DNA from 4 places in the Paenibacillus sp. RS8 genome. Region 3 is predicted to be linked to each of the others. Evidence: riboswitches for the same ligand, from Rfam matches in the RefSeq annotation. Region 3 holds a riboswitch; each other region holds the start of a gene.
What was found. A riboswitch is a leader RNA that binds a small molecule or an ion and turns the genes downstream of it on or off. The one in region 3 is predicted to bind cyclic di-GMP.

Region 1 (8,113 bases), 2.8 Mb from region 3:
GAAACGCCTCTATAATGACGTTGTAGCACGTAAGTTAAATGATGTCGGAACACCACTCAATCTAGAGTAGAGGCCTAAAGGCCTCTTCTTTTTTTTGCTGCGCAGTTGCAATAAATACCATACAGGATTCTAAAAGTGTACAATATGTACGTGTACGCAATCATATTTTCCTAGGAGGAATCACATTGTTGAGAACGCTGCCTTTAAACAAGCGCGGTATACCAGCCAGCCGTATTGCTCTAGGTTGTATGGGATTTGGTGGGGGCTGGGATCATGAACCTATTACCGCCGAGAATGTTAAGCAAGGACATGAAGCCGTCGACGCTGCACTGTCTATTGGTATCAATATGTTTGATCATGCAGATATTTATACCCGTGGTAAAGCCGAGAAGGTGTTCGGTCAGATCTTCAAAGAACGCCCAGGACTCCGCGAACAAATCATTATTCAATCGAAATGCGGTATTAAGCTGATGGAGCCTGGAGACAGCTCTAATGTGTTCGATTTCTCAAGCCAGCATATTCTAAGCAGTGTAGATGGAATATTGCAGAGACTAGGAACTGAATATATAGATATTCTGCTGCTTCATCGGCCTGATCCACTAATGGATCCGGAGGAAGTAGCCTCTGCATTGCATCAATTAAAAGCAGCAGGCAAGGTTCGCCATTTCGGTGTATCCAATATGAGCGCAGCGCAAATCAAAATGCTCCAAGCCTCTTGCGATGAGCCTTTTATCGTAAACCAGCTACATATGAGCCTAGCCAAGCTGAGCTGGGTCGATGCTGGAATCAGTGTAAACCGTGAACCTTGGAAGGATATTACCTTTCCTGAGGGAACCCTTGAGCATTGTCGAATGGAGAATATTCAGCTTCAAGCTTGGGGCCCACTCGCACAAGGCTTATTTAGCGGACGTTCATTAGAGGATCAACCAGAGAATATCGTCCAGACCGCTGCCATGGTTAAACAACTTGCAGATGAAAAAGGAACAACACCCGAAGCCATAGTGCTATCCTGGCTAATGACACATCCGGCAGCTATTCAGCCTGTGATTGGGACTGTGAATCCGCAGCGCATTGCTGCCTGCGCCGATGCGGACAAGTTGGAGCTTACTCGTAAAGAGTGGTATGACTTATACGTTAGTTCGCGTGGTACTCGTCTTCCCTAACCCGCTCCACAAATTCAACTCCAAAACATTCTTAATAGCCTAATCGTGCCTCTCGCATGATTAGGCTATTTTTAATGCCTCCCCCTTTCTCACGTATCGTTCTTTATTGCGAATAAAAATAGATATCGAGCGAAAAAACGAGGTAAATAGAGATAAATTAACATTTTCGTTCTTTATAGAGCACAAACGAGGCTTATTGGCAGTTTTCTTTTCAATTTATTCCATGTATTATTCATTACAGAAGTTGTTCTTTATTGAGAACGACAATAACGAACCAAAGAAATTCAAGACATTGAGGGGAGGTATTCCTCTGAGACCCAGATCAGCAAAAAGAAGACCTAAAAGAAAGAGGCAAATCGGACTACGTGTTCTGCAATCAGGAATGGCTGTCTCCGTCTTGTTTCTGTATACCTCGCAGCAAGTGGGTAATACCTACGGTGGTTTTGGAGCTACTACGCAAGCGACCAGCACAATTAGCTTTTGCGAAGTCTTTCCAAACTCGATCAAAGGGCTTCTAACAGAACTCAAAGATCATATCGAAAAAGCTACTGCTTTAAAAGGATCGCTACAAAGCTATGCCCCTTCAGGCAGTCTCTCAGATGTTTCGGGAATAGAAGGCATGTCGCTGGATGAGCTTGATGTCGCAGCGCAAGAGATTTCCTCGCAAATCTCCGCGCTTCAATCTCAAATTGATGGCGTTAATGAGCAATTGGCCACCAACAGCCAAATTTGGAACGAAATCAATAGTGAGCTGAACGCAGCAGCAGCCGTATTATTCCAGATTGGAGGATATATGACCTCTCTAGATTCAAACTGTTTAGAAATCAAGGATGAACAATTCTTCAGTGAGCTGCAAAATAGCCTGAATCAAAGTGGTGTAATCTCTGAATCCCTGAATGCTTCCTTAAATGGAGTCATCCAATACCTAAATTCTATTCACGACATCGGTCTTCCGTTTGCTTCGGTAGTGACCAGTGATGTATATGGACAACCAGAGTTACGCAATGAGGCGTTTCAGCAGCCGTTCCCCTACCTGATTGCTTTTAGTCAACCGGCTGGCAATATCTCTAGCGAGCTTACCTCCACTTATGAAAATCTCAATACTGAAATGAATGATCTTAAAGAATCAGCTACTTCAGGCATCAGCACTCTTCAGAGTCAGCTCCAATTGATCAGTCAAACCCGCGAACAACAATTGGAAGCCCTTGAGAAAGCCCGATTAGAGGCGCTGGAACAAGCGAAGAAAGAAGAACGTTTGGCCCTGGAGAAAAAAGAAAAGCAAGAAGCAGAGGACAAAGCGAAAGCTGAAGCTGAAGAGAAAGCAAAAACGGAAGCGACTCCACCGACAGGTGAAGCTGCTCCAGAGAACATAAATAAAGAGCAACCTGAAGCCCCAGCTACTAACCCGGTCGATACGGAAGTTGGTGAAGAGCCAACGATTCCACAAGATATACCACAGCAAAAGGTTCCTCAGGAGACGCCAAAGGCGGAAGCTACAACCTCTTCCCCGCCGGCAGCAACACCAGCTCCTTCGGCCCCTCAACAAGACAAAGGTGGAGAATAATATGCGGATTAAAAAAATGATCAACAATACATTATCGAGCATCATGCTTGTGATCTTTATTCTGCTGGTGATAGCCGTAGTGTTATCCAAGGCCTCCGGCGGTGAACCTGCCTTCTTCGGATACCAGATCAAATCGGTACTCTCAGGTTCGATGGAGCCAGGGATTCAAACCGGATCGATTGTCGCTTTAAAACCCGGAGGAGATATGAATCGCTTCAAAAAAGGCGATGTTATCACCTTTAGAAATGAAGAAAACCTGCTCATTACTCACCGTGTTGTAGAAGCAACAATGAACAATGCTACTGGTGAAGCCATGTATCGCACGAAAGGCGATAACAATGATGCGCCTGATATGAACCCTACCAGTTCCACGAATGTTGTAGCTGAGTATGCAGGGGTCACCGTACCTTATGTAGGTTACGCTATGAATTTCGCAGTTTCCAAAGCTGGAAGTGTTGTGCTCATGATCGTACCAGGCTTGATGCTCCTGCTCTATGCCCTGTATTCATCATGGAAGGCTGTAGCTGCACTCGAAAAGAAAAATGCGGCTATACTGCCCACCTCTCCACCTCCAACTGAAATACAGTAATTCGTTGATTGTCCGCTTCCGCTTACGAACCGGAAGTTACAATATATAACTTTTATAAAAAAACCACAAAAACCGAGGAGGAATTTTAATTATGGGTATCAAAAAAACATTGGGTCTTGGCGTAGCATCTGCAGCACTGGGTTTATCATTGATTGGTGGAGGAACTTTCGCTTACTTTAGCGACACTGCACAAAGCACCGCTACATTCGCAGCAGGTACACTGGATTTGAACTCTGATCCTTCTGTTATCGTTGATTTGAAGGATCTGAAGCCAGGCGATACGATCAAAAGAGACTTCAAACTAAAAAATGACGGTACACTTGATATCGGTTCGATCCTCCTCAAAACAGCTACCTCTATTAATGATGTAGGTGGTAACAACGGCGCTAACGATTTGGCAAAATTCATCAAAGTTAAATTCCTGGTGAATAAAGATAAAAGCGGCATCTTACCTGGTAGTGAAGAGAAAGTAGTTTGGGAAACTACCCTGGCCGATTTGAAGACTCAGACACCGGATCTCGTAAAAAACACTGGACTTGATGCAATCTGGGGTACTAGCGAAGCATCTGGAATTAAGGCCGGCACAAATGATAGCTTTACCGTTCAATTCGAATTTGTTGATAACGGCCAAGAGCAAAACTACTTCCAAAAAGATTCATTAACTCTGACTTGGGATTTCGTAGGTAAGCAAACTGCTGGATCCGCTAAATAATCTAATAAGTCTTCCATTCGAAGAGCAGCAGATTCTTATTCCGGAAAGCGGATAAGTAGATGCTGCTTTTTTCTTTACAATAATCTTTGTCGAATTTATTGATATTTGCTATACTAATAACAAAAATTACGGAGGGGCGTCAGCATAGTGCCACAAAATATGGGCCAACGTATCCAGCATCTCCGCCTAGAAAAGGGATTGTCCCTATCTGAGCTTGCGGACAGAGCGGATGTTGCTAAGTCGTATCTTAGCAATGTGGAGAGAAACATCCAATCCAATCCTTCAATCCAATTTATCGAAAAGATCGCCGACGCGCTTCAGGTATCCATCCACGCTTTGCTCTATGGAGAACCTAATGATGCTGAGGAATCACCTTTAGATTCGGAATGGTTCCGATTGGTGCAGGAAGCTATGGCCTCAGGCATAAGCAAACGCGAATTCAAGGAGTTTCTGGACTACCAGAAATGGCGCCTGGATCAGAAGGATTAATCCTTCCATCTGATCTGATAAGATCCTCTTCTACTCATACTATCAAGCATAAGCGCCTTCGTTCTCCTATATGGACTGCGAAGGCGTTTTATATTCTACTAGAATATAAGGACAGTGTTCATCTGAAACTTATAACTTCTTATATAAAGAAAAAAAGCACAGCGAGTTATCGCTGTGCTCATTTGATATGTAATGCTCTGAATGTATTACTGCACGGCTTGCACAGTCTTCTCATGAAAGAAGCGACGAATTTCATCTGCCTTTATGCCAGCCTTCTTAGCTGCTAATAATAAATGGACCCACTCTACGTCTAGATCAATGACCTGCTGTTCTCTGTTGCTTCCCTGGTTGGACTTGTCCAAAAAATCTCCTCCTAAGATTTTACGTCCCCAGGCAATCCGGCTGTCATAGTATTTCTACCTTAGACCCGCGACTTTGTGCCCCTGCCTTTCGGCAAGTTTACCTTTTACTGGACCCTTTACGTGAAAGGATCTACTTTGAAATATATGAAAAACGCTAACTGCAATAACATTATACTATACTAAAGTGAAAAAGTGTGTCGATTTCTGATTAGTTTTTCCATTAAAAAACAAAAAATAGAAGTTCTTTTATAGAATTTCCTGTCCTATTATCGCGATACTCGTCTTATTCATAAAATTATATAAGCCAATATAACAATGTCCAATTCCCTATTTAGTTAAAATTAAGGATAATAGAATCATTTTAGTAGGCCTTTAGAATGGGTAATAAAAAAGAACAACTCTTTATTTAGTAGAACAAGCTAACCCATACCATTTTGCGAACGTATTAGACGAAAGAATGAATTGATTACATGTGTGGAAAGTAGCACAATAAGATGAGGAATGAAACCGCAATCATCACAGCTCCTACAAGCATTGACACAAAATGTCACGTATGGAGTTCATCCGTTGAGGAGGATGTATTCATGGCAGCCAAAGAGCCCTATAACGAATCCATTTGGAGTAAGTATTATGGACCCAATTTAGGCTACATTCAAGAAAGATACGAGCAATTTGTGAAAGACCCAACCACCGTAGAGAATAATTATCGCGAACTTTTTACAAATTCGGGTCCCCCACCATTAACACCGGATAGCGAACCGGCTCCACAGCCTCGCATTTCAGGAGACACCGAATGGCTTAGAAAAGCAGTAAGAGCTTCCAAGTTAATCGCTAATATTCGTATATATGGCCATATGGCCGCTGAAATTGATCCGCTTGAGCGGGACCACAATCCCATGGCTAAATATCTCGAACTTGAAACTTATGGGCTGACCCGTGAGGATCTGATCGCATTACCTGCCACACTCATTTGGGAGAATGCACCGAATGACGTGCATACCGGATGGGATGCTGTTCAGCGTATGCGTCAGGCATATACCAAAACTATCGCCTATGAATTCGGGCATGTGCATGAGGAAAAAGAATTGCAATGGCTGAATAGACAGGCAGAATCCACTAGCTCACCGGCACCTTTAAATAATTCAGAACGCAAAGAACTACTGAACCGCCTGATTCAAGTAGAGCAATTCGAAACCTTCCTCCACAAGACCTTTGTGGGTCAGAAACGTTTCAGCTTGGAAGGCAACGACGCTCTTGTGCCGATGCTCGATGAAATCGTACGCGCTGCTGCGCATGACGGCGCAGAGCATATTCTGATGGGTATGGCGCACCGCGGCCGTCTCAACGTTCTCGCACATATTTTAGGCAAACCTTATGATATTATATTTTCAGAGTTTCATCATTCTCCAAACAAGGAGCTCTTCCCTTCCGAAGGCTCTACAGGAATTAACTATGGCTGGACGGGTGATGTGAAATACCATCTCGGTGCAGACCGCGCTGTCCGTGAAGGAGAAACCGTACGCACAAGAATAACACTAGCGAACAATCCAAGTCACTTGGAATTCGTCAATCCTGTCGTGGAAGGTTTCACTCGTGCCGCTCAAGAGGATCGGAGCACTGCCGGGCTGCCTAAGATTGATACCAGTAAAGCTATAGCAGTGCTAATGCATGGCGATGCTGCTTTTCCGGGTGAAGGGATTGTTGCAGAAACACTTAATATCGGCAAACTTCAAGGTTATCAGAATGGTGGAACGATCCATATCATTGTTAATAACCGGATCGGCTTTACGACCGAAAGTGAAGACTCCCGTTCTACGCATTATGCCAGTGATATCGCCAAAGGGTATGAAATCCCGATTGTCCATGTCAACGCTGATGATCCGGAAGCCTGTGTAGCAGCTGTCCGTTTAGCTAGCGCATATCGCCACCAATTTAAAAAGGATTTCGTGATTGATCTCATCGGCTACCGCCGTCATGGTCATAACGAAATGGATGATCCTGATACTACACAGCCTATTGTTTACAGTAAGGTGCGTAAACATCCAACCGTCTACAAGGTTTATGCTGAGCGACTACAGCGTGAAAAGATTCTTACAGCTGACGATGTTAAAGAGATGAATGCTGCTGCAGAAAGCGTTTTGCAACGTGCGTATGATAGTATGAAGGAAGGCAATCACAAGAAAAAAGAACCAAAAGCCTTCATTCCTTTAGAAGCGGAACACGCTGCGCCAGGCTCAACAGCATTATCTATCTCCAGTCTGCAGGAGATCAATCGTGAACTGCTGACTGTGCCAGAAGGATTCCAAGTCTATCCGAAGCTGGAACGAATTCTGCAACGCCGTAAGGATGCACTGAATGAAGGTGAGAAGGTCGACTGGGCACTTGCTGAGTCTCTCGCCTTCGCTACCATTCTAAAAGATGGTACGCCAATTCGCCTGAGCGGCCAGGATGCTCAGCGCGGAACCTTCGCTCATCGACATCTAGTGCTGCACGACAGTAAGACTGGGGAATTGTTCTCTCCGCTTCATCAGCTGAGTAATTCCCGCGCTTCCTTTGGGGTATACAACAGTCCGCTGTCAGAAGCATCGGTATTAGGCTTTGAATATGGTTATAACGTGTTCGCACCGGAAACCTTCGTGATCTGGGAAGCACAATATGGCGATTTCGCTAATGCAGGTCAAGTTATATTTGACCAATTCATTGCCGCTGGACGCGCCAAATGGACGCAGCGCAGCAATCTTGTCATCATGCTGCCTCATGGTTACGAAGGACAGGGACCTGAGCATTCCAGCGGTAGATTGGAACGCTTCCTGCAATTATCCGCAGAAGAAAACTGGACCGTTGCCAACTTGACGAGCGCCTCCCAGTATTTCCATCTCTTGCGGCGCCAAGCGGCGTTATGCGGACAGGAAGATGCAAGACCGCTAGTCATCATGACGCCGAAGAGTCTCATTCGTAATACACGGAGCGCTTCTGCCGGAACTGAGCTCGCCTCAGGACAATTCCAGCCTGTGTTATCAGAGCCTCTGCTAGGCAAAAAACCAGGTGAGGTTAAGCGTCTTGTAGTCTGCAGCGGTAAAGTAGCTATCGACATCCAAACAGAACTCGAAGCTGCCTCAGACAAAGATTGGTCTTGGCTACATGTACTTCGCCTAGAGCAACTCTATCCGTTCCCAGAACGTGAACTGAATGCTCACCTAAGCTCGTTTCCAGCTCTTCAGGAAATTGTCTGGG
Region 2 (8,113 bases), 3.1 Mb from region 3:
TGTTGTAAACTCTCGTGGTGTGACGGGCGGTGTGTACAAGACCCGGGAACGTATTCACCGCGGCATGCTGATCCGCGATTACTAGCAATTCCGACTTCATGTAGGCGAGTTGCAGCCTGCAATCCGAACTGAGACCGGCTTTGATGGGATTGGCTCCACCTCGCGGCTTCGCTTCCCGTTGTACCGGCCATTGTAGTACGTGTGTAGCCCAGGTCATAAGGGGCATGATGATTTGACGTCATCCCCACCTTCCTCCGGTTTGTCACCGGCAGTCACTCTAGAGTGCCCAACATTACTTGCTGGCAACTAAAGTTAAGGGTTGCGCTCGTTGCGGGACTTAACCCAACATCTCACGACACGAGCTGACGACAACCATGCACCACCTGTCTCCTCTGTCCCGAAGGCCGCTGCTATCTCTAGCAGATTCAGAGGGATGTCAAGACCTGGTAAGGTTCTTCGCGTTGCTTCGAATTAAACCACATACTCCACTGCTTGTGCGGGTCCCCGTCAATTCCTTTGAGTTTCAGTCTTGCGACCGTACTCCCCAGGCGGAGTGCTTACTGTGTTAACTTCGGCACCAAGGGTATCGAAACCCCTAACACCTAGCACTCATCGTTTACGGCGTGGACTACCAGGGTATCTAATCCTGTTTGCTCCCCACGCTTTCGCGCCTCAGCGTCAGTTACAGCCCAGAAAGTCGCCTTCGCCACTGGTGTTCCTCCACATATCTACGCATTTCACCGCTACACGTGGAATTCCACTTTCCTCTTCTGTACTCAAGTCACCCAGTTTCCAGTGCGACCTTAGGTTGAGCCCAAGGTTTAAACACCAGACTTAAATGACCGCCTGCGCGCGCTTTACGCCCAATAATTCCGGACAACGCTTGCCCCCTACGTATTACCGCGGCTGCTGGCACGTAGTTAGCCGGGGCTTTCTTCTCAGGTACCGTCACTCCGGTAGCAGTTACTCTACCGGACGTTCTTCCCTGGCAACAGAGCTTTACGATCCGAAAACCTTCATCACTCACGCGGCGTTGCTCCGTCAGACTTTCGTCCATTGCGGAAGATTCCCTACTGCTGCCTCCCGTAGGAGTCTGGGCCGTGTCTCAGTCCCAGTGTGGCCGTTCACCCTCTCAGGTCGGCTACGCATCGTCGCCTTGGTGGGCCGTTACCCCACCAACTAGCTAATGCGCCGCAGGCCCATCCCTCAGTGACAGATTGCTCCGTCTTTCATTCTTCCTTCAGGAGAAAAAAGAAATTATCCGGTATTAGCTACCGTTTCCGGTAGTTATCCCAGTCTAAGGGGCAGGTTGCCTACGTGTTACTCACCCGTCCGCCGCTAAGTTATTTTGAAAGCAAGCTTTCAAAATAACTCCGCTCGACTTGCATGTATTAGGCACGCCGCCAGCGTTCGTCCTGAGCCAGGATCAAACTCTCCAATTAGTATTGAAAAGAGCGATATGCTCATTTTGAAACATCTGACGAGAAAATTAATTCTCACGATGAAATTTCAAAAGCGTAAAATACGCTGTGAAACTCATCAGTTTTGGATTTCACTTTCGTGATTTCCTACTCACTCGTTGTTCAGTTTTCAAAGATCAAGTTCTCGTTGGCGCCGTTTAATGTCTCAGCAGCAACTCTTATAATATATCACGTTATTCTCAGTAATGCAAGCTTTATTTTTCGAAAGCCGTTTATATAACTCTCTCAAACATTGCCTGTACGCTGTCTAACAACGCTTAACTATAATAACCTATCTACTCATAGAAAAGCAACCCCTAATAGAAAAATTAACAACTAGCTTAATAATTAAGCTAGTTGTTTATTTAATAGAGTTATGATTCTAGCGTTTCAAATTAATAGTATTTTGCTGCAGTATACTTACTTGAAGCCTTAATAAAATCCGTATTCTTCTTACTCTTCGCTGCCGATGCATCTACCGTGGTATCAATAGTAACCCATTTCCCATCCATTAATACTTCATTCCATGCATGGTATTGCGTAACGTAGCTAGTATTCCCCATCACCAATTTAGCAGGCACATCTACACTACGCAGCATTGCGGCAAAAAGAGAAGCATAGTCATAGCAGATTCCCTTTTTAGTATTCAAAGTGTTGTTAATGTTCGGAATGTAATCTGTTGTTACATTATTAGCAAGAGAATAATCATATTGCACATTAGCAACTACATAGTTATAGATTGCTTTAACTTTCTCTTCATCTGTTGTTTTACCTTTTGTAAGCTCTTTAGCCTTAACGATTGCTTTATCAGAAGAACTCCATTTCACATTCTGTACAGAGCCCAAATATACGGAATTTGAGTCGTTCATAGTTAAATCTACTACTTCAGAATAGAGAGCCTTATATTTATTACCCGTTGTATTCTCAAGAACAGAAACTTTATAAGTCCCATTCCCTTGTTGCAAAGGGAAGTCTTCAGCTTGTCCAGAAGCATATAAATTGTATGTATAGCTACTGTTATCTTTTGTGATCATCAGCTTAACTCTTTTATCTTTTGGAATATCGTAGTTAATACCGATTACACCCTGAGCCAATTTGGATGTATTCAACCAGTTTGAATCTGCACTTGCAGCTTGAGCTGTGCTTACTGGAACCGAAGTAATCAGCACGAACAGCGCCACCATCATAAAATAAACCTTTTTCACGGATAAAACTCCTTTCGGTAGCTGGCTGCCATCCTTTCGGGAAGGCCCTTTAGCTTTGCGTCCCTACCTTTCGATAGGTTTGCCGTTATCGTATAAGCTCTATCTGTTCTAATTTCGCTAGACAAATTAACAGAATCAGTCCAAGTAGAAATATGAATCTTAGGTTCTTATATATTTTATAAAAACAAAAAAAGCCTCTTCATTCGGTAACTGGCTGCCATCCTTACGGGAAGGCCCTTTAGCTTTGCGTCCCTACCTTTCGATAGGTTTGCCGTTTATCGTGTTTAGCTTTTATAGTCTTATACTACCATATTTATCCTCGTAAACAAGAACAAAATTGCTAGTTTTACTATTATTTTATAGTTATCTCTCTGTATTTCAGTTCTCTTGTCATTTCTCATCAACTATTAGGTAAGCTTAGCATGAACAATCAAACGATGTGTAGGATCTACTAGTGGGTCACACGTAATTAGAGTAAGAATCTTATCCTTGTTATTCCCGTCAAGAACAGACACATCACTGGGAAGTACAACAGAAATATCATAAACCTCGTAATTATATACCTGATCGCTCGTTTTTACCGTGATTACATCCCCAACCACAACTTCATTCAATCTGTTAAACAATCTGCCCGTAGTTCTAGCTCTATGAGCAGCTATTGCGGCGTTCCCGATTTCTCCAAGCGGGGCCGTTTCTTTCATATGCGCCGCAGCATGCTTCATATTTGCTTTTGTTGCTCCTTCTAATACTGGCAGCTTCAGATCAATCTTATCAATCTCTATTAATGCGATAACTTTGCCGCCCACTTCAATCTCCGGTTCTGGCTTTTCTGTTTCTTGAGGCTGTGCCTGTGCATCTAGAACGGATTCCTCTGCTAGTAGCTGAGTGACCTCGGCATATCTACTCTTCAGATCAGGTGGTGGAGTGCTTTCGATGGTGCTCAGTTCAGCCGTTTCTAATAGCTTCTCCTGCTGCCAGTCGTTATACCATTCGTTAGCTTTTGGATAGAGCATGATAAGGATCCCAGCCAGTATGAGCACATACGAGAATTTACGCATGATTTTCACCTCCGTGGATTGGTTCTACTGCACTTTAGAATACCCATTTACGACTTCCGAAGAAGTTAATGATCACCGTCACAAACGTTACTAATACCTTAGAGATCAACACTTGAATGCCTAGTTTGTCAGTCAACAGATGCATTAGCAACAGCGATATTCCGAGCACTACCAGATTCAGTATGATAAACTTCAGCAACTGAGCCTTATCAAAGCCCTCTTTACTGCCACGATTGTGATCCTTGAAGGTAACTTTTTTATTCAAAATAAAGCTGTTCGCTGTCCCTGCACTATAAGAAATCACCTGTGCCAACGCATATACCATTCCAAGTGAGTTCAGTAATGTGAAGATTACGAAATCAATTAGGGTATTCACCAAACCTACGGCATTAAATTTAAGAAACTGTATAAATGCAGCGCGTAAGTTCTTATCTGACATTATTGTAGTCCTTCCGGCGATCCACTTGTTCCTCGTTAGGATATCCTTTAGTCTCACTTACAATATATAGCGGTCTATCCTTAGACTCGTCATAAATCCGTCCGATATATTCTCCAATTACACCTAACAGCATCAGAACGATACCATTAAAGAGCAAATTGACGCCTACAATGGAAGCCCAACCTGGAACCGTCCATGATGTGAAGAAGATTCTTTGAAATAAGACGAAGAATAAATAGAGAAAGCTAGAAAAGGATAGAAAAAATCCAACATACGTAGCAATTTTAAGTGGTTTATGGGAAAAGGAAGTGATACCATCTAGCGCAAAACGAATCATTTTCTTGAGCGGATACTTGGTTTCACCTGCATAACGCTCTTCCCGCTCATACTCCACCATCGTCTGCTTAAAGCCGACCCAGCTTACCAAACCTCTGACATACCGATTTTTTTCCTTGAGCCCCCGTAAGACATCACATACTTTACGATCAATAAGACGGAAATCGCCTGTATCCGTAGGAATGTCCACACTTGTCATGCTGCTGAGCAGCCGATAAAACAGCTTCGCCGTTATCTTCTTGAACATCGTCTCCCCACGGCGCTTCAGCCGCTTCGCATACACAACATCATAGCCCTCTTTCCACTTCTCGATCATTTGCAAAATGACCTCAGGCGGATCTTGAAGGTCAGCGTCAATAACAACGACCGCTTGACCTTCAGCATAGTCCATGCCAGCTGTAATCGCTACCTGATGTCCGAAATTACGCGAGAAGTCAATTAGCTTGACGCATTCATCTCGATCACTGATCTCCCGAATCATCTGGGCCGAACGATCACGACTTCCGTCATTAACGAAGACTAGCTCATAAGTATCGCCGCATTCGTCCATTACTTTTTTCAAACGTTCGTAAGTAACGCTAATTACTTGCTCCTCATTGAACATGGGTACAATTACACTATATCTGGCTTTCACCTTTATTCCTCCTACAAGCTTTATGGAGCGTTACATCTTCCTATTCTTCCTAATAACGCTGTAAGCATAAACTTATTGTTATAGATTCTTTTTAGAGCTTAGAAAACCCAAGAAGGGAACCAACGCAGCATGTTCTTCACGTAATCACCGCTAACCTGCATCCCTGATAGGACTGGGTAGAACGCGACAAAGAGCAGTAACGCAACAGCCACATAAGCATAACGAACGTAACGAGCCTCAGGAAATTTACTATCTAGTAACTTCATTATATATACAATACCAAGAATCATAAAAGGTACCATAGCAAAATAATGGTAGATAAAGGTTTCTCTCGGGACAAGCATCCACGGAACATATTGTGAGAAAAAGGCGATCCAGATCATATACAGGTTTTTATCTTTGCGTTTCAGCGTAATCCACAGCGTTGCTAGCATTGCAAAAATACCCGTCCACCAGATAAGCGGATTCCCCATAGTCACTATACTGCTGACCTGACCTTCCGGCAATCCTTCACTGCCACTGAAGAACCAGACAGGTCTCTTCATAAATGGCCATTGCCACCAGGAGGATGCAAAAGGATGTGTAGCTACAAGCTGACTGTGGTAGTTGTACATATTCTTTTGAGAATCAATCAAACCTTTAATAGTAAAGCCCTCTGCTGATGCAGATAAACCCGGAACAAAAGATAAACTATAAATAATGACCGGAATGATTACAAAGAACGCAACACAACTAGCTAAAGTAATGATGGTATTCTTCCAGAACGAATTTACAGCTTCACGACAGGTACCTAACAGTTCCTTGTCTTTGATCTTCCCTTCCGCGAGCAACCTCCCCGAAGCTTGGTATTCTCTGTAACGCTCGAAAAGAGAGATAGCTAGCATAATCGCCAGCCCGGCTCCTCCGTACAGTACAATCCACTTGGAGGCGACACCAATTCCGAAGAATAAACCTGACCAGAATAACGGAATCAAAGTTTTTCTTAAAGGTTGCCTGAAGAAATTCATAGTGTAATACCGCTGCATGAAATAAAACATCAGCATGATGAAGAATACTCCGTATACATCGATCGTAGAGATTCTTGTTTGCGTGAAATGCATGAAGTCCAGTGCGAACAATCCTGCCGCAAGTGCTGCGTATTTACTCTTTTTAAACAGACGCAGTGCCATCACATAAATGAGAGGCAGCATGGCAATCCCGAACAATGTTCCAATAATACGCCAACCGAATGGATTGACTCCGAACAATTCCATCCCTACTGCGATCAACAGTTTGCCGAGTGGTGGATGCGTGTTTTCGTAAGGCACAATCCCATGTGTATATTCATAAGCTGTCCGTGCATGGTAGATCTCGTCAAAATAAGTGCTGTTCATAAAGTTTGAATATTCTGGGATGATTGACTGCTCATCAAAAAGATTGGCAGGCTCTCCTCTTTTAGCGACTGCATTAGCATCCGGTGTTACACCGGCAATGGGAAGAGGGACTCTTTCTCCCCCCTGCTCATAAAAGGCCATTTCATTTAAAGTGAAGCCCGGAGAGGTGACGGTAAACTTCACGTATCTTGCTGCAACGTTCAGAGGTTGGCTTTTCCAGATGAAGACATTTCCAACGTCCTCATTTACATCTAGAGGATTGCTCCAGACATCAGGAGTTTCACTGAACTCAAGCTTAAACTTACCGGTACCTACGCCACCGAATATATTCACACGTTCCAATTGTTTACTCTGCCCTAGATCTACATAGAAGCTTTCACCGCTAGCAGCCGGCTCCCACAATGTTTCCGGAGATTTAGTAGATCCAAGATTGTATAAAGCAATCGCCGCGTAAACGGCAGTAATAGCAAGTATACATATCCAATCTATACGCTTAAACTTCATCGTTCAATCTCCCTCCTCTCTGTTGCGGTTTTATTTGCTTGACGATTTTAAGATCTTCTTCGTATTTTTCTTCAAGAGTTGGTGGTGCTGGAAGAGGTTGCACTCCCCCGCGAACATACACATCGTAACCGATGTAGAGCATGTATAGAAGTAAGGTTAGGTTAGCTATAGACGTGACCAGTACGATTCCATCTGCACCTGGGTTTACACCTGCATTTAGATGGGTCAACGTATAAGCTACATTGATATACTGCGTTAAGCTGAATCCAAGGAATAAGGATAGAAAACGGCGATCCCGACTTGCTATATAAGTGAACATACAGAGAATAACAGCAGGGAACATATAACGTTCATGCATTTTGGTGCCAAGCACAAAGACCACTACAATGAGCGCCATACCGATAAAATAGGATTTGGATAGATCTAAGCGATCCTTTTTAAAGGAGAAAAACGCTGCTACAGCCACTGCCACTAAAATAAATATGAAGCCCCATACACGGTAAGTGATGCCCAGCCAGGTTAGGTCAAGGGATGACCACATGGGGTCAGTCAGTGCATATAAATTAAATGCATTCACTGAAGAATAAGGATAGGAAGATAAAGTACTCTTATACAGATTAATAAGGCCAACTAAACCACCGTTATTCCAGAAAAATGGTGCCGCGAGCAATCCGAATATCCCTAATCCGTACAAAGCTCCAAATCCAAGCTGCTTCCAAGCGCGGTGATGATAGAAAGCAAACATCAATACCGGTGTAAAGATTAACGCTTGTGGTTTAATTAAAGTTGCTAATGCAAACATAATCGCGGATTGAACAAACTTTTTGTTCGCAGCCCCATGAATACTGAGCAACAGGAAAATCAAAAAGAACGAATCTGCTTGTCCCCACGCCGCTGAATTAACAAGTACCGCCGGATTAAATAAGAATAATAGCGTTAAGCCAAAAGCGATCCCCGTGCCAAGTTTTTTGCGAGACATTTGATATATGAAGTAACCCAGCACCAAATCAGAAATAATCGCCGGTAGTTTGAACAGCAAATTCTCTCCGCCCGAGCCATGCGCAAAGCCAAATACACCGCGAATAAGACTAAGCAGGGACAAAA
Region 3 (8,113 bases):
ATGCTTATTTTTCTGCAACCAAATTCTCCTGGATTCTTGATCATGTGGAAGGCGCCCGAGAGCGTGCGAATAATGGCGAGTTATTAGCTGGGACGGTGGACAGTTGGTTAATCTGGAAGCTTACTGGCGGAGCTATACATGCCACTGACGTAACTAACGCATCACGTACGATGCTATATAATCTCCATAAACGCTGCTGGGATGAAGAGCTAATGGATGAGCTTCGAGTACCACACTCCATCCTGCCAGAAGTGAGAATGTCCGGTAGTGAATTTGGTGCAGCAGATGCACAGTGGTTCGGTGCAGAAATCCCTATTCACTCTGTATTGGGAGATCAACAGGCTGCTTTGTTTGGGCATACTTGTCTTGAACCCGGCAGTGCCAAAAACACCTATGGAACTGGATGCTTTATTCTGATGAATACAGGCACGGAAGCCGTTGTCTCCAGTCATGGTCTGTTGACCACTGTGGCCTGGGGAATGGGAGAGGAACTCTATTATGCGCTCGAGGGCAGTGTATTTGTAGCCGGAGCGGCTGTACAATGGCTTCAGGAGGGGCTGGGACTCATAACGGAGCCGGCAGGCTCAGAAGACAAAGCACGGGAAGTTGAGGACAGTGAAGGGGTTGTCGTCGTACCAGCTTTCACTGGACTCGGTGCACCTTATTGGGATATGTACGCACGTGGAGCCGTATTCGGTCTAACTAGAGGCACAACCTCGGGACATTTGGTACGGGCAACGTTAGAGTCATTAGCATTTCAGTCTAGAGACGTAATAGGGGCTATGGAAAAAGATGCGGGCATGCCATTAACCGGCCTTCGTGTAGATGGTGGAGCTGTTCGTAATGATTTGCTGATGCAGTTCCAGTCTGATATCCTCGGTAGTGAAGTTACTCGAACTACATATGCGGAGACGACTGCGCTGGGAGCAGCGCTTTTGGCTGGATTAACCTATGGGGTCTGGACAAGAGAACAGCTGGAAAGCTTCAATAAAGCGGAGAGGGTCTTTTCACCTGTAATGGGTATGGATGAGCGTGAACGTCGTTACAGCGCGTGGAAAGACGCTGTAGCGCGGACCATGGGCTGGGAGAAACATGAAGGATATCAGTGATCAGGGAGATGCATATGTCTAAGAACAGAAATATAGAAACTGATCCTGCAGGAATGCTTGGCGGATCAGAATCAGATCTTCCGACTGGATTGGCCAAGCCTGCGCTTCGAGCACTCCATGGTGCTGGGTATACAGAGATTCACCAAATCAGTAAGCTCACTGAGTCAGAGCTTCTGCAGTTACACGGGATGGGACCTAAGGCACTTAATCAATTACGGCGTGCGCTCACGGAGAAAGGTTTGTCCTTTGCCAGTGAGTCCTAAAGTCCCCATCACAGATTAACACAAAAAGCGGCAAGCTAAGGATTATCCTTGGCCTGCCGCTTTTTGTGTTGCAATATTTAATATTCAATAACAAATGCTGCATTTTTCCATCCGGCATATAGTTACTTTATTTCTTCAATCGTTTCGAGAAGGATATTAAAAGCGGTAATGATTCTAGGTGCCCCTATTGCGGGTACTAAGTGTAATAGAATCCCTTTGAGTTGTTCTACAGTAACTCCCACACGAAGAGCCATGACATAATGAACACCCAATTGATCAAACTGACCCATCGAAATCAGGGCAGAGATAACTGCGATTTCCTTCCAGTCAGCTTCGATTGTGTTGCGTTGAAAAATATCGCCGTAGGCATTTCCCATAATAAATTCAGCCAAATCAGGGAAATGTTCTTTAATCGGAGCCAGTGCCTTAGCTCCGTAGTCTCCTGAGAGATTCGTGAAGTGGTTAAGACCACTGTTTACATTGTCTTTCATAAGTGACCTCCTAATTTAGGTTCAAAGTACGATGAGCAGTCGGAGGGACCTCATCACGGTCTGTTAGCAGTTCAATGACGGCAACACGGTTGATGGCAACAGCGTCCTTGATAGCTGTTTCGAACTCCTCAGCTGTCTCACATTTGTAACCCGTAGCACCAAGTGATTCTGCGAATTTCACAGCGTCCATAGGGACTTCGTAGATCGTTCCGTCAATACGTCCTGTAGTTTTTTCCATACCTTTTAGAGCCATATCTAGCTGTTTATTATTCACAACAATGAATATGACAGGAATATCCTTGCAGACAGCAGCGTTAATCTCTGCGCCTAGCATCATAAAGCAGCCGTCTCCTGTAATGCAGAAGATCGTTTCTTCTGGTGCAGCAACCTTTGCGCCAATTGCCATCCCGATGGAATTACCCATACAAGCAAAGTAAGCATCGAATACAAAACTGCCAGGTTTCTTAACCTTGTACCATTTCGCAGCATGGAAACCGTGACTTCCATCATCAACAAAGACTGTGCTGTTATAAGGAATCAAATCACTCATCGTACTCAAGACCGATGCAAGTGAAAGGTTTGGTAAAATCGGAGGCTCTTCGGTATAATCGGAATTTGTCGGTGCTTCGCGTTTTGTGATGTTGTTCGTGTCAATATTATTGAGATAGCAAACTAGATTGTCACGTAGATCTCCAGTCACTGGAATCGTTTTAGAGAACAATATTTTTCCGACAAAAGTCGGATCGCTATCAAACTGAATTAATGTTGCAGGATGATTTTCCTTTTTAAGATTACAAATAGTCATATCGCTTAAACGTGACCCGAGAACGATAAATAGATCACTTTGATTCAGCAAGTCATCCCCATGGGTACAACCGCCTACTCCAATTGGACCGTGATAGAGTGGATGATCCCAAGCTATAGCTCCTTTACCACCTGGAGATGTAACTACAGGAATATTAAATGTTTCTGCTAATTGAATTAGCTCACTATGTGCTCCTGAGCGGTTAACGCCTTTACCCGCGATAATTATTGGATTCTTTGAGTTATTTATTGCATCAAGTACACGGTCGATATTAGCATGGCTAACCAGTGATTCGCGTTCAGGGATTACAATATTACATTCCTCTAGCAATTCCGTTTGTACATCAAAGGGAATACAAAGGTGAACGGGACCACGATTACCGCTCAAAGCAATGGATATGGCATGATTAAAGATTGTGCTAAAGTGATCTCCACGTTCAATAAGCTTGCTATATAAGGTGGCAGGTCTAAACATATCAGCTAAATCAGCTAGAAAAGAGGTAGAGTCCTGACATTGGGGAATTCCAAGCTCTTTAATAGATTGATGGCCAGTAATAAATAGGACAGGTAGGTTGTTGGCCTTAGCATGTGCTGCTGCAGTTAGTAGGTTTGTTCCACCAGGACCCGAAGTGCCAAAAGCTACGCCTAGTTTTCCAGTTTTCAGCGCATAACCAGCTGCTTCGAAGCCGGAACTGCTTTCATGTCTTCCAGGAATAAATTCAATACCGTAATCTACCATTTTAAGAACGATAGGACAAATGGATTTACCGATGATACCAAAGGAATGGGTAACACCAAGGTTCCGTAGTGCTTCCGACATGTAATCTGCGACTGTCTTCAAAAAATACACCTCACAAGTTGATTGTTATTTTAAAACCAAACACTAGAAAACCTGTGCTCTAAAATAGGGCACAGGTTGGTAGCATAAATCGCCATAGAGACTGAACAAAAGTCCAGTCGTCTTGGTTTTCAGCAACCTGGCAGTCATGGCCTCAGATTAAAAATGAGGCTGTAGATCCATGGTTTTGCGTCATCCTCTTTCGAAGATTTTGCCAATATTAATTTAGAAATTTATAAGAAGAATTTTCCTTTACAATATATTCCTAGACACTCTTTGTCAATATATTATCGCAAATTAACTCGAATTTTGACGAAAGTCTTGTCGAACCTATGAAATAATAGATATAAAAAAACTGCTCCTAAGTCTAAGCTTAGGAGCAGTTTTTGAATTTGTTTATATGATTTGGACGTCACTTAAAACTTGAAAATATGGATCGTCTTCTGTAGATTAAATACAGCCTGAGTCATTTTCTCAGTTTCTTCTGCAACGGACTGCAGGGCATTAATTTGTTCATTCATAGCGGCTGATACTTCTTCGGTGCCGGCAGCGGTTTGCTGCGTGATCGCAGAGATATTCTCGATTGCACTTGAGATTTTCAATGCACTTTCCAACATAAGATCACTTTCGGCAGAGAAGGAGGAGATCTGCTCGGTAATATACTGTACACTTTGCACGATTTGAGCAAAGATATGAGCAGATTGAGTGATCATCTCATTCTGTACCTGTACGACTTCTTCGTTGATAGCGATATTATCAATCGCTTGTTTAATATCAGTTTCGATGCTCCGAACCAAGCCAAAGACTTCCTTCGTAGAAGCCGTTGATTCTTCAGCGAGCTTGCGAACCTCCTGTGCGACTACAGCAAATCCTCGACCATGTTCTCCTGCACGCGCTGCTTCGATGGAAGCATTTAGTGATAACAGGTTGGTCTGTTCAGCGATTTCAGTGATGGTCTTTGTGATCATCGTAATTCCGCGAGCATTTTGAGAAAGGGCTTCGATAGTGTCAGCTACTTTTTGAGTAGCCTGGATGTTTTTACGCATGCCTTCAGCTTGCGTATCAACGGATTGGCGTCCTTGTTCAACTAGCTCTAATGTATGTATTGAACGTCTGTTCATTTCTTTTGTTGAGTTCGTATAATTGGATACTTTATTCTCAATATCTTTAATGGATTCTGTCATTTCAGCGATATCCGTAGATATTTCATTTGCACCAAGAGCTAGCTCGTTAGACGAAGAGGCTACCTGTGCCATGACAATTTTCAAATTCTGATTCTTATCTTCGATTCCACGGCTTGCATCCATAACTTGACGAGTGATTTGTGATGCTTCTGTCAAAATCTTCTTGAGCTTGTCAATCATAGTATTAAAGGAACGGCTTACGTCCCCCATAGACCCGTTCTCGTCGGCTCTACTAGTAAAATCCCCTTTTGAAATACTATGAGATACATTCGCGATGTCATCAAAAGAAGATGTAAGCGTTCTCTCGATAAAGCGGGCCACTGGGAAGGTTAGAGCAGCAAGAACGACGATTAGAACAATACCCAAAATAATGTTGCCTAAGATCATAAAAGTAACTAAAACAGGAATGGCAAATAGTGCGGCAACGAGGTAACATCCGGCAACAATTCTTTGTTTTAACGGAAGTTTATGCATCCAGTTCATTGGTATAATGTCCTCCTTATTAATATTATGTATTGGTGTTATTATATGGGATTTAAAGGTGATTGGTCTATAGTAAGAACTGACATAAATCTTCTTTTCGGAGTAGTTCTTTAGATTTCGTGTCAAAAATCCTCATAAATAGCGGAAATTTTTGCGATAGCAGACTTTACCATCTCTAAAAGTTCTTGCGGTGAAAGTACAATAACCGAGGGACTAAAAGAAAGGATTATCCGGCAGGCCGACTCGATCGTATTAAATTCGGCTTCTACGTTCACCCACTCTGCATTGCTAGATGGCTCTATCATATGGATAGAAACGAATCTTTCACGTTGCAATTCTTTTAAGACAGATGTTCTAACCCTTAATTTTACCGGATATTTTGGCAGTGCTGCTTTGAAGGCTGTAGTGGACTCTTCCCAATAATGTTTTAAATCAAATTCATCAGGCCTGTTAAACCGCTCATTGGTCTCTTCTACGTTTATCAATCTGGACACACGAAAGGTTCGCAGTTCATCCCCTATATTGGCTACGACATACCAAACTCCTCGTTTTGCAACTAACCCAAGAGGTTCAATCATCCGGACTTTTGTCTCGTCGTTCCGGAGATAAGTGATTTTTACTTTACGGTCTTCCCAAAGAGCTCTCTGAAGTACAGAAAGGAACGGATAAGTCTCATCCGAAGGATGCCAACTGGCACCGTCAATATGGATCCGCTGGCTTAGATAATTTGCTGGGTTACTAGTTCGATGAGAGGAAGCAGCCTCCAGTTTGAGAACAGCGGAAGAGAAGTCGTCCTGTATCCCCAGATCTTTCATGATAGATGAGTCAGTGGACAGAAGCAGTGAACCAATCTCTTGTGGCTTCATACCTGTTAAGGAGGTTCGGTACCCTTCTGTAAGCATCCAACCTCCTTCACGCCCTCGTTCAGCTACAATCGGGATGCCTGAAGCACTCAATGCTTCCATATCTCTAAACACCGTTCGTTCTGACACTTCGAGTGTTTGGGCCAGCTCGCGAGAAGTCATTTTTCCACGTTTTTGCAATAGAAGCAATATAGATAACAAACGGTCGGCTCGCATTTATTATTTACTCCTCCTCGAATTAAATATTGGACGTGCTCCATTCAACCATTCTAAATTTTGATTATATTATATATGTCAGTGGATGTCATATATTAAGGCTATACTTATAAAACGTAGGGAATGATCACAGAATACTGAAATTGAAAACATACTGAAAGGGTTGAGGGGAATGACATTGAAAGGAAAAGTGGCACTGGTTACGGGGAGCAGCAGAGGCGCTGGTAGAGGGATCGCTTTAGAATTAGCAAGAAGAGGTGCTTTTGTCTATATTACAGGGAGAACCATAGATGTATCTGCCACTGAACCAATTAAGGGGAGCATAAATAGCGTACTTAGAGAGATAAAAGAGAGTGGAGGATCTGGTGCGGTAATCCAATGTGACCATACGAAGGATCAGGAAACAGAAGCAGTGATCCGTCAGATCGCTGAAGAGCAGGGGCGGCTCGATATTTTAGTGAATAACGTATGGGGAGGCAATGATCTAGCTATCGAGCAGAAGCCTTTTTGGGAGCTATCTACAGCTCATTGGGAGAATATGTTTAATGCAGGGGTGAGAGCACAGTTGATCACGAATTATTACGCAATTCCCCTCATGCGGAAGGCAAATACTGGCGGTCTAATTATTCATACAACCTTTTGGGATCATTATAAATATCTGGGCAACTTTTATTATGATCTTTCTAAAAATTCACTTTTACGTATGGCCTTCGGACTATCGAAGGAGTTAAAGGATGACAGTATTGCAGTTATTCCACTTTCACCCGGATGGATGAGAACAGAAGCAGTTTTAGAAGCTATGAACACAGATGAGGAACATTGGCAAGAGGTCGAGGAGCTGAAAATGAGTGAATCGACGACATATATTGGTCGAGCTGTGGCTGCACTGGCCGCTGATCCGGAAGTAATGTCCATGTCCGGTGAGCCGCAGCTGGTTGGAAAGCTAGCTGAAAAGTATGGATTTACCGATACTGATGGAAGGACCATCCCTGCATTCATAATATAGGAAGAAAAAGTTTCGTTAAATCAAAAAAAGGCCACTCCAGTACATACTGGAATGACCTTTTTATGTTATAGATTAAAGTAGGATGATTTCTTCAGCAGTGTTAATCTCTGGTAAACCAGCAAGTTTCACTAGGACATCCTTAGGAACGGCTTTGTCAACGGTCAGCAACATGATTGCAGCGCCCCCAATAATTTTACGTCCCACTTGCATGGATGCGATATTAACATCGTTCTCACCAAGCAATGTACCCACAAGTCCGATAATTCCTACTTTGTCGTTATGAGATACGAAGATTTGATGACCTTCAGGAGCAATATCAACCGGGAACTTATTTACTTGAACAATCCGTTCTCCATAACCTTGCAACAATGTGCCGGCAACAAGATACTCTTGGTCATGATCAGCTTTTAGAGTAACGGTAATTAGATTGGTAAAGCCCTTAGTTTTGGAAGCTTTAGTTATTACTACGTTCACGTCGCGTGTTTTCGCCAAATGCATCGAGTTTACGATATTAACGTCCTCTGCAAAGTGACGGGAGAGCACACCTTTTACGATGTAACGGGTTAGGGGTTGGGTATCTACATCTGAAAGATCCCCAGCGTATTCAACATGGATCTCACGGATAGCAGCAGCTGCGATTTGGGTAACAAAGCTGCCCAATTTTTCTCCAAGCGTGAAGTAAGGTTGAAGCTTGTTCATTACACTTGGAGCCACCGGAGGAATATTGACAGCGTTAATGAACGGTTCATTACGCAGAATATGCAATACTTGCTCCGAAACATCGATCGCCACATTTTCCTGAGCTTCAATTGTAGAAGCGCCCAAGTGAGGAGTCACGATGATTTTTGGATGCGAC
Region 4 (8,113 bases), 2.9 Mb from region 3:
AAAGGCAATCATTGAGGCGGCTAAACTCCGGGAAAGATTAGCAGTGGCAGAATCCAGCGTGCAATTTCTCAAAGAAGCGATCCAACAAGCGGAAGCTACTGCGGCCGATCTAACAAGCACAGCGGACCAAGAAGCTCGCAGAAGCTATATCGCCGATTTGAATAAACGCCTTGTGTACACGGAAACAGAAATTGCGCAGATCAAGGAGCAGCTTGGTGAATAAAGCACTGGTGCATGTTGAACCAAAGCCTCTATATGTTGGATCTGAGATGCACCTACCATAAGCATGATACTATGGCCATCTCTCGGGTGGTCTTTTTGTTATGTACATTTTTCCTTTTAATAGGTTTAATTAATCATATAGTTAAAGGGGATATTACTATGAACTCATTAAGCGCGAACCAGTTAACCGCGGTATTCCGGGAATTCGGAGACCACGCTTTTCTGTATCTTCCGAGGGGATGGATATGATGCGGTGTTTAACGATACGACAGCCTTGGGCAACGTTGATTGCTCTTGGTGAAAAACAGTTCGAAACTCGATCATGGAGAACAACCTACCGCGGGGGGTTAGGTATTCATGCCGGAATGAGGATAGATAAGAAGATATGTGAACAGGAACCATTCAGGTCGATATTGGCGAAGCATGGTTATACAGCAATAAATTTACCAACAGGGTTTATTATTGCGTTAGGTCAACTCACGGGGTGTTATGAGGTTACACCGGAGGTGGACCTAAGGGAATGGATAAAGGGAAATGAATATGATTTTGGCGACTATAGTGAAGGGCGTTTTGCTTGGAAGCTTGAAGATGTTCATCAGTTAAGTCATCCTGTACCGGCTAAGGGCAGATTAAGCTTATGGGAGCATCCAGATCTAGCCTAAACCAAAAATTGATCTTTTTAATGTGATTTTCATGTGAGCATCATCTTATTTTCAGGTTCGGGGTATATATTGAAGACACCAAACACCCCCCAGTGTTTTGTGGTATAAATCTCTTAGGTCTTGCCAACTCCCATGGTAAGGCCTATTTTTTTGTTCGCTAATGGAAATGGGGGGAGGGGCGTAACTTTTTACGCGGCTTTACTTAATCTGATACTGCCCTTCATAGCTCTTAAAAGATGAAATATCCAGCCCGAGATATCTGCGCATATGAATAGCAGCTTGTGCAGCAACGATGTCGTTTAACAGCAGCATTCGTTCATGGTATCCGCGACATATAAATTTGGCTTCTATCCCTGTGTTGAGCCTGTTCTGCTCATATACCTTGATTCCCCGTTTTCTCATTTCCGAACGAACATCTCTTAGATCTGCTGTAGCTACTGCCGCGGCGGTTCCAAGAACCTCCAGATAGGGGGCGGGCGTTCGTAAATGTGTAGATAAAATGGCGGAGTCCCGTTCGAAAGCTGATAAAATCATCGGAAGCAATAAATAAGATTTCACCAGCATGTTGTCTCTGCTTTCAGCTCTATGCATGAATCTCATCACCTCTAATGGGAACGTATATTCGTATTCTACCCCGATATCCCAAAAATAATCAATGGTATTTCTAAACAGCCAGTCCAATGTGATTAAATTCACAACTAAAATAGAAAGAATAAAATATATTAAAATTGTAATAATAAAAATTAATGATTTAGGCTTATGAAAAGGAGAATTAGGATGAGAGAGGAAGGAAGTCTCCGCCGTGGATTGGTATTTGGTTTGATTTTTAGTATTCCATTATGGATATCGATATTAGGCTATATACAGTTACTTTAAAATTGAATAAAAACTTTTGCGTGAAGCGCCTTTAGGTGCTTTTTTTGTGCTGGTTAATGTGTATGATTATTAAAAGGAATTGATTGACATTTGTGGGGGCGGAGCGCTAAACTATTATTAGTTCAAAAGTATTAAAAGTCATAGACGATTATTTAATAGGATGCTTAAACTGCCGGTTCTATTTTGCAAAGGGTATACATATATAATCATGATAATAGCAAACCGCCCGAAAGGGTGGGACGCAAAGTCCAGGAGTCTAAAGTGTCTTAAGGACACTATGACCGTCCGACTGCCATGAGAAGGGAATTCTACTTCTTTTTTGGCGGTCTTTTTTGTTGTTAGGTCTTTTAGAGTTTCTGGTAATTATTCTGATTAGATATAAATGATAGATTTAGGAGGTGTGCTTTTTGAAAAGAAGAATAAAACCGCTACTCTCACTAGTATTAGCGGGGGCTTTAATGGTAGGCAATGGACTTTCCGGAGGGCATTTGGTAAATGCAGCAGGGGAGGTACCTCCCTATACTCCTACACCTGTGTTAGGTATTGCAGGGAATTTTAATACTTTTATTTTTGGGGATTTCAAACAATCTAATGATCAGGTTCATGGGCGCCTTGCCGCCAAAGGTAACATTACATTGCAGAATTACGGCGTATCCAAGGATAATCCAGGTGGAGATGTCCTTATTGCTGGTAATGACATTACTTTTACTAATGGTACTATTCATGGAGCATCCGTTTATGGTGGTGTTTTTTCCAGCAACGGTGTAGATCTTAAAGAACCAGCGAGAAAAGGAACGCCTATTGATTTTGATGCTGAAGAGCAATTTCTTATCGGACGTTCTAATGAATTCTCTTCACTTACTACAGTTGGAACTTTCAAAAAGGAATATGGGAAAATAACAATTGATGCTCCGGAATCATTTAACGTTCTTAATCTAAGTGCTGCCGATTTCGCTAATGCTAATGGCTTACAGTTTAATATTGCAAATAACGCCACAGTTATCGTTAACGTTAGTGGAAGTTCAGTTGAAATTCCAAGTTTTCAAATATGGGGAGGCAGCCCTAACAAGGTATTATTTAATTTTTATGAAGCTAGCACTGTAAACATAGGAAGTTTAACGATAGAAGGAACTATCCTAGCTCCGCATGCGAAAGTAACTTATAATTCTGGTGAACTGCATGGGACACTGATTGCAAAGGGATTTGCTGGTGGGGTACAGATGCATTGGTATCCATATGGAGGGGAGGAACCACCTCCGACACCAACGCCGACCGTGACACCAACACCAACGCCGACTGCGACGCCAACACCGACGCCGACTGTGACGCCAACACCGACGCCGACCGTGACACCAACACCGACGCCGACCGTGACACCAACACCGACGCCGACCGTGACACCAACACCGACTGTGACACCAACACCGACGCCGACTGTGACGCCAACACCGACGCCGACTGTGACGCCAACACCAACGCCGACCGTGACACCAACACCGACGCCGTGCGTGACACCAACGCCGACCGTGACGCCAACACCGACCGTGACACCAACGCCGAAACCAACACCAACGCCGAAACCAACACCAACGCCGAAACCAACACCAACGCCGAAACCAACACCAACGCCGAAACCAACACCAACGCCGAAGCCAACACCAACGCCGAAACCAACACCAACGCCGAAACCAACACCAACGCCGAAACCAACACCAACGCCGAAGCCAACACCAACGCCGAAACCAACGCACACACCAAAACCAACACACACACCAACGCCGACTGTGACACCAACACCAACGCCGGACGTGACGCCAACACCAACGCCGACTGTGACGCCAACACCAAAGCCGACTGTGACGCCAACACCAACGCCGGACGTGACACCAACACCAACGCCGGACGTGACGCCAACACCAACGCCGACTGTGACGCCAACACCAACGCCGGACGTGACGCCAACACCAACGCCGACTGTGACGCCAACGCCAACGCCGGACGTGACGCCAACACCAACGCCGGACGTAACGCCAACACCAACGCCGGACGTGACGCCAACACCAACGCCGACTCCGTCGTCTGAGGCAACACCAACGCCGACTCCGTCGTCTGAGGCAACACCAACGCCGACTCCGTCGTCTGAAGCAACACCAACGCCGACTCCGTCGTCTGAGGCAACACCAACACCGACTCCGTCGTCTGAGGCAACACCAACGCCGACTCCGTCGTCTGAGGTAACACCAACACCGACTCCGTCACCGGTGGCTCCGGTATTCCCAACACCAACGCCATCCTCCGTAATTGGCATTATCGTCGTTAATGATGACCCTGTGCCACTTGGACCTGTAGCTTCATCGACGCCAGTACCAGTACCAACACCAACACCGTCGGGTAGTACAGAGGTGCTTGTTGATGATGACGAGATCCCATTAGGATCAGTAACGGAGGTAACGCCAACACCGTCACCAGAGGATATCGCCGTGGTGGATGATACAATCCCGCTAGGTAATCCACCTGTGGATGAACTTCCGAAAACGGGAGAATCAAGTCCAGTCCCTTATTATGTAGCTGGTCTAGGTTTTGCACTTATTGGATTGCTAATGAGAAATAGATTCTCTAACAAGAAATAATAAACGGTATTTGTAACGAGAACATAAGGTATGCCAGAACAGAAAAGAGCCGCTTTCGGGACATATTCCGATAGCGGCTTTATTTTGTAATGATTGTTATATTTTGGAGCAATCTAAGCAGATGCTATACTGATTTACAACGGATATGAGGAAAGGACGGGGAAGATGAATTGGTATGGTTCTTCATTAGTGCGATCATCGTCATAGGGGCTCTGATCTTTGCGGGCTTTTTCTTTTATGGTATTGCTATTAAACGAGCACCGAAGGAATTTCTGAGTAATAATCGTGATTTGAAGGCTGATCCCCCGGTTGCCGGGGCTTCTTGGGGGGAGGGGAAGGATTGGGTTTCCACTCAGAGCTTTGAGAATGTTGAGATTATATCTGAGGACGGGCTGCAACTAAGAGGATACTTGCTCCTTTCGGATCATGCTGAGGGACGTACAGCGATTCTAGCCCACGGTTATTCTGGAAAAGGGAAGGATATGGGTGCGTACGCCAAAATCTATTACGAGAGACTGGGCTTTAATATCCTGATTCCCGATGCCAGGGGGCATGGGGAAAGCGCTGGGAATTATATTGGTTTTGGTTGGCATGAGCGCAAGGATTATTTGCAGTGGATTGAATATATGATTAAAAAGATTGGGTCCAGTGCTCAACTGGTGCTCCATGGGGTTTCTATGGGGGGTGCTACCGTGCTGATGACCTCAGGAGAAAATCTCCCACCGCAGGTCAAAGCTATTGTCTCAGACTGCGCTTACAGCTCAGTTAAAGCACAATTAGCCTACCAGTTGCGGCGTATGTATCACTTGCCAAGCTTCCCTTTTATCCAAAGTGCGAGTCTGATTACTCGTTTGAAGGCAGGGTATAGCTTTAGTGAGGCATCTGCCTTGAAGCAAGTGCGGAAAGCGAAGGTGCCGATTCTTTTTATTCATGGAGATGCGGATAATTTTGTACCGTATAGTATGATGAATGAATTGTATGAAGCATGTCAGAGTCCCAAAGAGAAGTTCGTAGTGCCGCAAGCGGGGCATGGGTTAGCTTATGATATGGATAAGACGGGGTATATAAACGTAGTAACAGCTTTTGTGAATCGTTATGTAAATTAGATGCCCTGAACGTAGACAGCGCCCGATATCCGCTAAGTAGCGGTTATCGGGCGCCTATATTTTTCCACACATGGCATGTGTCCTTGTGTAAGGTTCGTACAGCCATGCTTTTTCGTTATATTCATCCCCCGCCGTTCGTGAGTAACGGGTGTCTTAATTCCTTGTTATTTCCAGCAGCCGTGTGGCGAGAATAATCCTTCCAATACGACAAAAGCCCTACCTCTCTTTTGCCCTTGCGGCTCCATTGACCGCGCCAGTGTGAATCGGAATGCTATATTTCGAATTTAGTCTCATAAAAAGGAAAGTTTCTGCAAGAAAACATAAAGCCTCTGTGTCCAAAATGCCGATGTGTAAATGAGTCGGCCTGACATCTTCTTGATGGGGATATTCAATATATCGAAAAACAAATACGATATAAATATAACACAGTATTGTTAAAAAGACAAATATAATAATCAATTCCAAGATAAGGGTAGTTTTATTTAGGAGGGGAACAAGTAGAGCAAGATAGAGCGATTGATTCGAATATAACTTATGCCGGATTATTTGCGGATTAATTCGGAAAAGCTAGTAAGCCAGAGGGAATGGGACTACGGGGGCTATTTTGCGTGCCTATTTTGTGAACTACTCTCTAAAACTTACATTAAACCCCAACATTGATTGAAGGATTGAGGGTAGACCGTTATAATTAATAAGTCTGGATTTTAATTAAAAAATAAGGGAGATTTTTATGAAACGCGCAGATGTGTGGTTGATTTCCATCGTGTTAATTGCTGCGCTCGCTTTTCTCGTACCGAGATGGTTTTCGGACAATGATGATAAAGGTGGGGCCGGTAAAAATCTCGTAGCCAATGTGACAGTGGACGGCGAGTTATTTAAAACGGTAAAGCTTACAAAAGAAGAACAAACCATTGAGGTCCGTACCGACCGTGGTTATAACATCTTGAAGGTGCATGATTACGGGATTGAAATGTATGATGCTGACTGCCCGGATCAAGTGTGCCTAGGTTTCGGTTTTATTACCCTGCCCAAACAGACGATTGTCTGTCTACCGCATAGAGTATTAGTGGAAATCACGAGTGCGTCGGGGGAGGATGATATAGATGCCTATGTCCAGTAGTGAATCTGCAACAGCTTTAAAAAGAACGGTAATTATTGCGATTTTCGCCGCGGTGGCGGTAGTGCTTAGTCTAATAGAGGCACAGATTCCGTTGTCAGGAATGGGACTGGTACCGGGTGCTAAACTAGGATTAGCCAACATCATGATTTTGACTTGTATTTACTTTTTACGTGGACGGGACGCATTCCTGCTTGTCATCCTCAAAACACTGCTCACTGCATTTCTGCTAGGTACTTTTTCAAGCTTACTGTTCAGTTTATTCGGTTCGCTTTTTAGCTTTGTTGTAATGTTCGTATTAATGCTGATTAGCGGCAAAGGTAAGAGTATAAGTTTGATCGGAATTAGTATAGCTGGTGGGATTGCACATAATATCGGTCAGCTGCTGGCAGCTTCAATGGTATTCTCATCCCTTAGTATTTTTTATTATCTTCCCATGCTGCTGATCACTGGAGTAGTAACAGGAATTGCCGTGGGCTATGCAGTCCGTTATTTGGTGGCTTCATTGTCAAAAATATCGTTGTTTGAAGAGTTTTTGGACTGATTAGTCACATCAGCGGAAGGATGACTAACATGAATGAATCATTTGAAGGTCAAGAATTAGAGGGAGAAGGACAAGCTATCATCTCTCTGGATGGGGTATCGTTTGGTTACGATCCTGAGCATCCGATTCTTCAAAATATAACGTTATCTATTTCACAGGGACAATGGGTTAGCTTGGTTGGTCCTAATGGCTGCGGGAAGTCAACGCTAGTTAAGCTACTAAATGCATTGCTGCCTAAGAGTGCTGGCGAAATTGTGGTTAGTGGTATGCAGCTGAGTGAGGAAACGATCGGCAGCATTCGGCAATGCATCGGTATGGTGTTCCAAAATCCAGATAATCAGTTTATTGGAGCCACTGTAGAGGAAGATATCTTATTCGGCCTGGAAGGGCTTTGTTTGTCGTACACAGAGATGGCTGAACGGCTGCACTCATATACGACGAGGCTGGGAATAAATCATCTGTTATCCAAACACCCGAGTGAGCTGTCTGGAGGTCAGAAGCAGCGTGTCGCTATCGCCTCCATTTTGGCTATGGAACCAGGCATCGTCATTTTTGACGAGGCCTCTTCTATGTTGGATGAGGGTAGCAGAAATGATCTTCTTGGCATTTTGCAGGATATGCGAGCGGAGGGAAAGTATACGATCCTTATGATTACGCATGATGCAGATGAGATTCTGGCATCGGATCGGGTGCTTGCGTTGCATGGAGGTGGTCTGGCTGCTGATGTTACACCGGCGGAGCTATTCCGGAACGAGGAGCTTCTGCAAAAATGCCATCTGTGTGAGCCGTACCCTTGGCGTCTTGCACGTGAACTGCAGAATCAGGGCATTCATGTGGATGTTCCCGCCAGTGAAAAGGAGCTTATAGACACGTTATGGCCATAGAATTACAGCAAGTAAGCTACTCTTATGCTGACCGAAGCCTATGGAAGCTGACGGCGCTCCGCGACATTAACC

Region 1: another riboswitch for cyclic di-GMP. It lies ahead of ACDZ28_RS10065 (anti-repressor SinI family protein); the one in region 3 lies ahead of ACDZ28_RS29565 (thiamine pyrophosphate-binding protein).
Region 2: another riboswitch for cyclic di-GMP. It lies ahead of ACDZ28_RS11650 (transglutaminase family protein); the one in region 3 lies ahead of ACDZ28_RS29565 (thiamine pyrophosphate-binding protein).
Region 4: another riboswitch for cyclic di-GMP. It lies ahead of ACDZ28_RS10875 (choice-of-anchor A family protein); the one in region 3 lies ahead of ACDZ28_RS29565 (thiamine pyrophosphate-binding protein).

Annotation. Positions count from the first base shown of each region.
Region 1 is NZ_CP168131.1:1,965,060-1,973,172, reverse strand. Features, by position in the region: gene ACDZ28_RS10095 (PadR family transcriptional regulator) at 1-70, shown strand, start outside; gene ACDZ28_RS10090 (aldo/keto reductase family oxidoreductase) at 186-1,163, shown strand; gene ACDZ28_RS10085 (hypothetical protein) at 1,387-2,727, shown strand; gene sipW (signal peptidase I SipW) at 2,729-3,316, shown strand; gene ACDZ28_RS10075 (TasA family protein) at 3,408-4,028, shown strand; gene ACDZ28_RS10070 (helix-turn-helix domain-containing protein) at 4,188-4,517, shown strand; gene ACDZ28_RS10065 (anti-repressor SinI family protein) at 4,724-4,879, opposite strand; cyclic di-GMP riboswitch class I at 4,907-4,991, opposite strand; gene ACDZ28_RS10060 (2-oxoglutarate dehydrogenase E1 component) at 5,464-8,113, shown strand, end outside.
Region 2 is NZ_CP168131.1:2,285,325-2,293,437, reverse strand. Features, by position in the region: rRNA gene ACDZ28_RS11655 (16S ribosomal RNA) at 1-1,442, opposite strand, end outside; gene ACDZ28_RS11650 (transglutaminase family protein) at 1,856-2,665, opposite strand; cyclic di-GMP riboswitch class I at 2,679-2,759, opposite strand; cyclic di-GMP riboswitch class I at 2,868-2,948, opposite strand; gene ACDZ28_RS11645 (class D sortase) at 3,073-3,723, opposite strand; gene ACDZ28_RS11640 (GtrA family protein) at 3,758-4,162, opposite strand; gene ACDZ28_RS11635 (glycosyltransferase family 2 protein) at 4,152-5,132, opposite strand; gene ACDZ28_RS11630 (phospholipid carrier-dependent glycosyltransferase) at 5,231-7,009, opposite strand; gene ACDZ28_RS11625 (glycosyltransferase 87 family protein) at 6,999-8,113, opposite strand, start outside.
Region 3 is NZ_CP168131.1:6,271,564-6,279,676, reverse strand. Features, by position in the region: gene glpK (glycerol kinase GlpK) at 1-1,109, shown strand, start outside; gene ACDZ28_RS29575 (DNA-binding protein) at 1,124-1,372, shown strand; gene ACDZ28_RS29570 (carboxymuconolactone decarboxylase family protein) at 1,495-1,863, opposite strand; gene ACDZ28_RS29565 (thiamine pyrophosphate-binding protein) at 1,874-3,517, opposite strand; cyclic di-GMP riboswitch class I at 3,636-3,731, opposite strand; gene ACDZ28_RS29560 (methyl-accepting chemotaxis protein) at 3,922-5,172, opposite strand; gene ACDZ28_RS29555 (YafY family protein) at 5,295-6,251, opposite strand; gene ACDZ28_RS29550 (SDR family NAD(P)-dependent oxidoreductase) at 6,424-7,257, shown strand; gene serA (phosphoglycerate dehydrogenase) at 7,330-8,113, opposite strand, start outside.
Region 4 is NZ_CP168131.1:2,121,403-2,129,515, forward strand. Features, by position in the region: gene ACDZ28_RS10860 (hypothetical protein) at 1-223, shown strand, start outside; gene ACDZ28_RS10865 (ASCH domain-containing protein) at 471-884, shown strand; gene ACDZ28_RS10870 (hypothetical protein) at 1,083-1,580, opposite strand; cyclic di-GMP riboswitch class I at 1,967-2,057, shown strand; gene ACDZ28_RS10875 (choice-of-anchor A family protein) at 2,168-4,390, shown strand; gene ACDZ28_RS10880 (alpha/beta hydrolase) at 4,561-5,496, shown strand; gene ACDZ28_RS10885 (NusG domain II-containing protein) at 6,227-6,616, shown strand; gene ACDZ28_RS10890 (Gx transporter family protein) at 6,600-7,157, shown strand; gene ACDZ28_RS10895 (ATP-binding cassette domain-containing protein) at 7,187-8,041, shown strand; gene ACDZ28_RS10900 (ATP-binding cassette domain-containing protein) at 8,032-8,113, shown strand, end outside.